One region of the Aquimarina sp. EL_43 genome, then DNA from elsewhere that is predicted to be linked to it. Evidence: riboswitches for the same ligand, from Rfam matches in the RefSeq annotation. Region 1 holds a riboswitch; each other region holds the start of a gene.
The links. A riboswitch is a leader RNA that binds a small molecule or an ion and turns the genes downstream of it on or off. The one in region 1 is predicted to bind cobalamin.
Positions count from the first base shown of each region.

Region 2: another riboswitch for cobalamin. It lies ahead of NNL09_RS03585 (TonB-dependent receptor); the one in region 1 lies ahead of NNL09_RS23025 (TonB-dependent siderophore receptor).
Region 3: another riboswitch for cobalamin. It lies ahead of NNL09_RS03410 (ferredoxin); the one in region 1 lies ahead of NNL09_RS23025 (TonB-dependent siderophore receptor).

Region 1 covers NZ_CALSBR010000001.1:5,379,006-5,381,280, forward strand. Annotated here, with positions in the region: gene NNL09_RS23025 (TonB-dependent siderophore receptor) at 1-1,324, opposite strand, end outside; cobalamin riboswitch at 1,402-1,703, opposite strand; gene NNL09_RS23030 (bifunctional adenosylcobinamide kinase/adenosylcobinamide-phosphate guanylyltransferase) at 1,785-2,275, shown strand, end outside.
Region 2 covers NZ_CALSBR010000001.1:784,466-786,740, reverse strand. Annotated here, with positions in the region: gene NNL09_RS03585 (TonB-dependent receptor) at 1-1,056, opposite strand, end outside; cobalamin riboswitch at 1,161-1,351, opposite strand; gene cbiE (precorrin-6y C5,15-methyltransferase (decarboxylating) subunit CbiE) at 1,553-2,275, shown strand, end outside.
Region 3 covers NZ_CALSBR010000001.1:748,922-751,196, forward strand. Annotated here, with positions in the region: gene cbiB (adenosylcobinamide-phosphate synthase CbiB) at 1-178, shown strand, start outside; gene NNL09_RS03405 (AAA family ATPase) at 251-775, shown strand; cobalamin riboswitch at 788-976, shown strand; gene NNL09_RS03410 (ferredoxin) at 1,076-1,897, shown strand; gene NNL09_RS03415 (SDR family NAD(P)-dependent oxidoreductase) at 1,884-2,275, shown strand, end outside.

The DNA of each region.
Region 1 (2,275 bases):
ATAACGACGGCGTAATATATGCTGTACTATACGATGCTAATCCTTTGATATAATTATCTCCAAATGTATGTGTATATGATGGGTTTATATTGTAGACAACATGATTATCATAGGTACTATGAATATTATATCTCGCTCCCACATTTAGATTAAAACCAAAATCTGAAGCGTATACTACATTAATATATGGATCTATTATATCAAACTCTGCATCACTATCACTAATTGTTTCTTCTAGACTTGTTGTACCAAAAGGAATATTTAGTAAGCTAAATTTACTATACGAACCATTAGCTCCAATAACCGTATGTAGCGTATTGTTAAAGGTATATTTATTATATGCATCAAAAGTATGTACATTACCTTCATATTTTGAAGGAAAGCTAGACCTGGTAAGATCTCTTTCTAAAGAAGCAAAACTGTTTGTAAATGTAAAACTTCCCTTAGGATATTTGATCTCCCAAAAAGATCCTGCTCTTAATTGTTGACTTTCAAACCGGTTATCTCCATCGATTCCTGCAGCAGCATCGAAATCATTTTTATATTGATCTAAATTTCCAAAAAAATGAAACCTGAAGTTATCATTCCATCGATATCCTAACTTGGCATATACATTAAATTTAGAAAACGCATCACTTTCTGCTCCTTCGGCCTCTGCTGCCGATAATCCATCACTAAACTGGTTTCCTATACTTGCCAAATAGTTTACCTTTCCTAAGGTTCCGTTAATCGAAGCCAAGTTTACAAATTCATTAATATCATAATCCTGATCTTCCTGAGATTGATTCGTTCCTATACTAGATTGAAAACTAGCAGCGATTTTTTTCTTACTCTCAGATTTTGTAATAATATTAATTACTGCAGCCGCAGCTCCCGAACCATATAACGTACTCGATGCTCCTTTAAGAATTTCAATTTCCTGTATTTGATTAACAGATAATAATCGTAAATCAAAATCTCCAGAAGAAGTAGAAGGATCGCTAACCGTTACCCCATCTACTCTAATCACTACCTGGCGGTTACGCCCTCCTCGTACATAAACTCCAAGATTTTGTCCTGCTGCACTGCCATTACCATTAATAAATAAGCCAGTTGCTCTTGTAAGCACCGTAGCTACCGATTGTCCCTGGCTACGTTCTAGTTCCTTAGCAGTAATTTTAGTAATTACTTTACCACTTTGTTCTCGTTTTAAACTAAACTTAGAGTCAGAAATAACTACCTCGTCTAGTTCGTTAACCTCTTCATCTATTTGGATCTCCTGTCCAAATACAAAAGAAGATCCCAGCATTAAAAATGCGGTTCCAAAAAATACTTTTTTGTTCATTACTTAAACACTTAATTTTTACAATTACCGGAAAAAAGTATGTAGTTTACCCATACCCAAACCTTTGTCCCGAAAGTTTGATTACATCGAATAAAGGCAGGTCTCCTGGCTCGCGTCTTGTTGTTTACCTTCCCGATCGCCATAACGAGCAGTGGTTATAAAGAATTAACAACAAGCATCCTTTTTAATGTGGACACAGCATACAGTTGCGGGAACAGCTCAGGAATATTGATTAACGATGCTAGAGGTTAGAAATACGATTAAAAATTAAAAAATCGTTATTCATATCTCCATCTTCATTTTTCATTGTACCTGATTCCCTTTTAATCCTCAACTCCCATGATTAAGGAGTATCAGAACCAAAATTCTGCGCGAATGTATTATATTTTAACGAATTTCGGATTACTTTAACAAATAAATAATGTATTCGATTACCTTTGCTTTCTTTAAAACCAATTCAATGTTATATTACATTACAGGAGGAGAACGTTCTGGTAAAAGTGGATATGCACAACGTTTGGCATTACAATTATCTAATACTCCTTATTATCTAGCTACTTCACGCGTATGGGATGATGATCATCGCAAACGTATAGATAGGCATATTGCAGATCGCGACGAAAGTTGGACTTCTATAGAAGAAGAAAAAGAAATTTCTAAAGTTGTAAAAAAGGATAGCGTCGTTGTAATCGATTGCGTAACTTTGTGGCTTACCAACTACTATATGGATACAAAAAATGATGTCCAACTCTCTCTGGCGCAAGCAAAAGCAGAATTTGATAAATTATTAGATATAAATGCGACCATAATTATCATTTCTAATGAAATCGGAATGGGAGTTCATGCTACTACTAAAGTGGGTAGAAAATTTACCGAACTACAGGGTTGGATGAATCAGCATATAGCCAGTCATGCCGATAAAGCAATATTAATGATTTCTGGTATTCCTGT
Region 2 (2,275 bases), 4.6 Mb from region 1:
TAGATAATCCTGAGGGTCGTTGTACCTGGTCTCTGGATCCATTCCTGAAATAATAGAGCTATCTTCATCTACAGGAATACCCGTGTCTGTATCATATACATCTTTATTGGTCTGAAAGTAGAAAGCTAACTTGTCATTTGCAGAAGGGGTATAATCTAACATTAAGGATCCGTTATTAGTCGCTATGCCATAATCTCTCCACCCTTGGGTACGTGTCATTCCTATATCTACTCTATAGCGTAATTTATCCGAAACTGGACCACTAACACCGCCTTCAATATTATAAGTGTCATAACTACCATAAGTAGCTTTAAAATTGGCTTTTTGGTTGTATGTAGGTTTTTTACGGACTATATTTATAATTCCTCCTAATGCCGAATGACCATATAGAACCCCTGCTGGGCCTTTGAGTACCTCTATTCTTTCTACATTTACCAGATTCGTAGAAGGTGCACTTGTAGATATGTTGTGCCTTTCATCTCTAACACCATCAACTAACATAACAAAATTATTAAATCCCCTAATTCTAAAAGTTTGGAAACCTCCATACCTGTTTATAGGCCTTACACCGGTAACACTTTTAACTGCATCTCCGATATCAGAAACATTACGTTGTTGCATAATTTCTCCATTAATACTATTTGTGGTTACAGGAATGTCTATGTTTTTGATTCCTAATTTGTTAACACTTAGTATTTTCTTATTGGTTTTATTGTTTCCTCCATTAATAAACACTTCTTCTAATCCAGTAATGTTTTTTTTAAGTGTTACATCCAAAATGAGAGATTCCCTATCCACAATAATATTTTTAATAGTTTGTTGATAGCTAATGGCAGAGAACAAAATATTATAGTTTCCTTTTTCTAATGAGATCGAATATTTTCCTTTTTCATCTGTAATTGTTTCGTGATTTGTCTGTTGTATAAAAACAGAAACATTAGAAATTCCTTTTCCGGAAGTTTGACTTTTTACAGTTCCGGTAATTGTAATGTTTGATTGTGCATAGGTAATGAAACCCCATAACAATAAGACACTGCATAATACTAATTTTTTCATTTTTTAAATTGAGATTAAGCAGGGAAAAATGCAGAAATAAATAAAGACTACCATTATAGGTTAAAGGCAGTTATTATTATTTTCACTCTTTACCCGAGAGTTAATAATTATTTGGATTTTATGGCAGGTCTCCTGACTTAATTCGGTAAATACCTCCTTCCCATAGCCTTTGCTACAGTGGTTTTATGGTACTACTTTTTTGTGAATCTTACAGTTGCGGGAACAGTTTTGGATTCTCACCAAATTCCCTTTTAATTTTCACCATAGGTGAAAAACCATTTATCGGGCGCAAATATAGTTTTTTTGCTGTTGGATTAAGTTGAAAGGTTGTTTTTTCATTTAAAATAACTGAATATATTTTGCTTTAACACTAAACAATTGTAAATGATAGAAAGAAAGGAGCTTTAGAGAGAAGTGATAAATGTTTTCATTTCTATATACTTTAACTTTGTAGCTTTGTTAATACTATCAGAACATATATAATATCAAAAACACTATGACCTTCCATATTATAGGTATCGGAAATAAAACCCCGGATTTCACAACAGAACAACAACAAAGTATTCTGGATACCCTATTTTTTAGTGGAGGAAAACGTCATTATGAATTAGTTAAAGACTACCTTCCAGAAAATCATGAATGGATAACTATTCAATCTCCGATGTCTCAAGTATTCGAGGCATATGAAAAAGCAACAGTACCAATTATTGTTTTTGCTTCTGGCAATCCGCTGTTTTATGGGTTTTCGAATACATTAAAAAATAAATATCCTGATGCAGAAATTATAACAGCACCCTATTTTAGTTCAATTCAATTATTGGCTAATGCCATGAATTTGAACAGTAATCAATTACAAACCATAAGTGTACACGGAAGAAGCTGGAAAGCATTAGATGCTATCTTAATCCAACAAAAAGAAAGTATCGGGGTACTTACAGATGCAGAAAAAACCCCAGCTATCATTGCAAAAAGACTTTTGGAGTATGGATATGATAATTATGTCATGCTAGTAGGAGAGGATATAGAAGGAGAACAGGAAAAGTTTCAGGAACTAGCGTTGCAAAAAGCTTCAATAATGAAGTTTCACTCATTGAATTGTGTTATACTTAAAAAAACAAGACATCGCCACATTGATTTTGGGATAAAGGATGCTGATTTTAAAGGTTTGCCAGGAAGACCTAAGATGATTACCAAAATGCCTGTTCGATTAACAACTCTA
Region 3 (2,275 bases), 4.6 Mb from region 1:
CGGACCTAATTATTATCACGGAAAATTAGTTGATAAACCGTTTATAGGAACGAATGATCGAATCCTGAAAGACCAGGAAATAAAAACAGTAGCAAGGATCAATCAAAAAGTAACCTTTACATTTGTTCTTTTAATTTGTATGGCTTACTATTTTCTTTATTACATAGCAAGACAATAATTTTTCGATTTAGTAGAAAAAGATCTAAAATCTAATAGTGAAACGGTCTAAATTCTAACATCTAAAAAAAATATGCCCAAAAGATATATCATTACCGGAGCACCGGGAACCGGAAAAACAAGTTTAATCCAGGCTTTACAAGCTAATGGATATCAATGTTTTTCTGAAATTTCGAGAAAAATAATACTTGAACAACAACAGATAAAAAGTAATAAAACTCCGTGGGGAGACCTTCCTTGCTTTGCAAGCCTCGTCTATCAACAAACGATTAAAGAGCTACAGCTTCCTATTAAAAAAAATACATTTGTAGATCGAGGATTACCTGATATTATTGCCTATCTAAAAGCAAAATCTCATCCTATTCCAGAATATCTGCTGGACTTTCCGTTCAAAACACATTATGCATCTACTGTATTTTTAATGCCTCTATGGGAAGAAATTTATATCAACGATCCCCAACGTCCTCAATCTTATCAGGAAGCATTACATATTCATCAATGTCTTATACGAGTCTATCAAAGCCTTAACTTTACAATAGAGATAGTGCCTAAAACAACTTTAACAAAACGTGTAGATGTTATCCAATCGTTTATTTAAACAAAAAAAGTATCTTCGCTGCTGATTTACGGTTCTTTTGGAAACAAAAGATGAAAAGGGAATTTGGTGAAAATCCAAAACTGTTCCCGCAACTGTAATACACATATAAAATTATGATCCATATGCCACTGTAGTACAACTATGGGAAGGCGATCATAATTGTGTAAAGTCAGGAGACCTGCCATAAATCAAAATATAATATTAACTCTCGGGTAAAGAGTTGGTCCTGAATAGCTTTATGAGTATACCTAAAGCAATTCTATTTTTGACTTCTCTTCCTGTTTTTAATTTCTTTTAATTATGGGAAAAAATATAAGTAAAGTAAACACCACCTTTCAATTTTGTGATGGAGGGTCCTGCCGAAAAGCAAATAGTGAAATCGCTATACGAGAAGCCAGAGCATATTTGCGTAATAACGGGCTTTGGGATACTACACATACGATAAAAACAAGATGCAATGGTCGTTGTGAAGATGCACCGACCTGGATTGTACAACCTGGAAACTATTGGTATAAAAACCTGACTCCCGATAAAGCCGTTTCAATTCTGAAATCCCATTTAGAAGAAGATCAACCCGTCGAAGAGTATTTACTATATAAAGAAGGATGGCCAGAATTAGCCACAGAGAATGAGAAAACTATAGCACCAATTGTTTTTAAAGATAAAATAGATCCAGAACTCGGAGAAGCGTTAGTAGCGCGGTCTTTTGCTTCAGATCAACATCTCTATCCTCTATTTAAATACTTATTTCAAGAACCAAAACGTATTGTGGTTCAACAATACGACACAGCTACCGTTGAAATAAAATTACCTCACCATGTCGATTATACTGATGATTATGAGGTAAAAATTACGGGAGAAGAGCTTCAGTTACAATTAACAATTGCCGGAATCCCGAAAGACATTTCAGAAGAGATTGCCGATCGTAAAGTAAGTGTTGCAGAAGTGATCTGGCTTAAAAAATCTACTATCTTTACCAAGGCAATACGTCTAAAAAATAAAAAAGGAAAACACCTGGTCACATTTTGGATAAAAGAAGAGGATACAACCACGTGGGAACATATCCTTACGGTTTATCTGGGAATGTCACCAAACCATATTAGAATCAGTGAAGAAGTCTAAACACATAAGCATACTAGGTTGTGGATGGTTAGGATTACCATTGGCAATAAATCGAATTGCCAATGAGGATACGGTAAAAGGATCTACAACCACAGAAAGTAAAATCGAAAAGCTAAAATCCGAAGGGATTACACCTTATCTTTTTACACTTGGAAAATCTTCGGAAAAAGAATATTTGGATTTTCTATCAGGAAGTGAAATTGTCATTATTAATTTTCCTCCTAAACGAATTCCAAACATTATAGAAATATACCAAAATCAAATAAAAAGTATACTTCCATCTATTTCTGATACTCAAAAAATAATCTTTATCAGTTCTACTTCGGTATATCAAAATACAAATGCAGAGGTAACCGAAACATTGAATATTGCACCAGA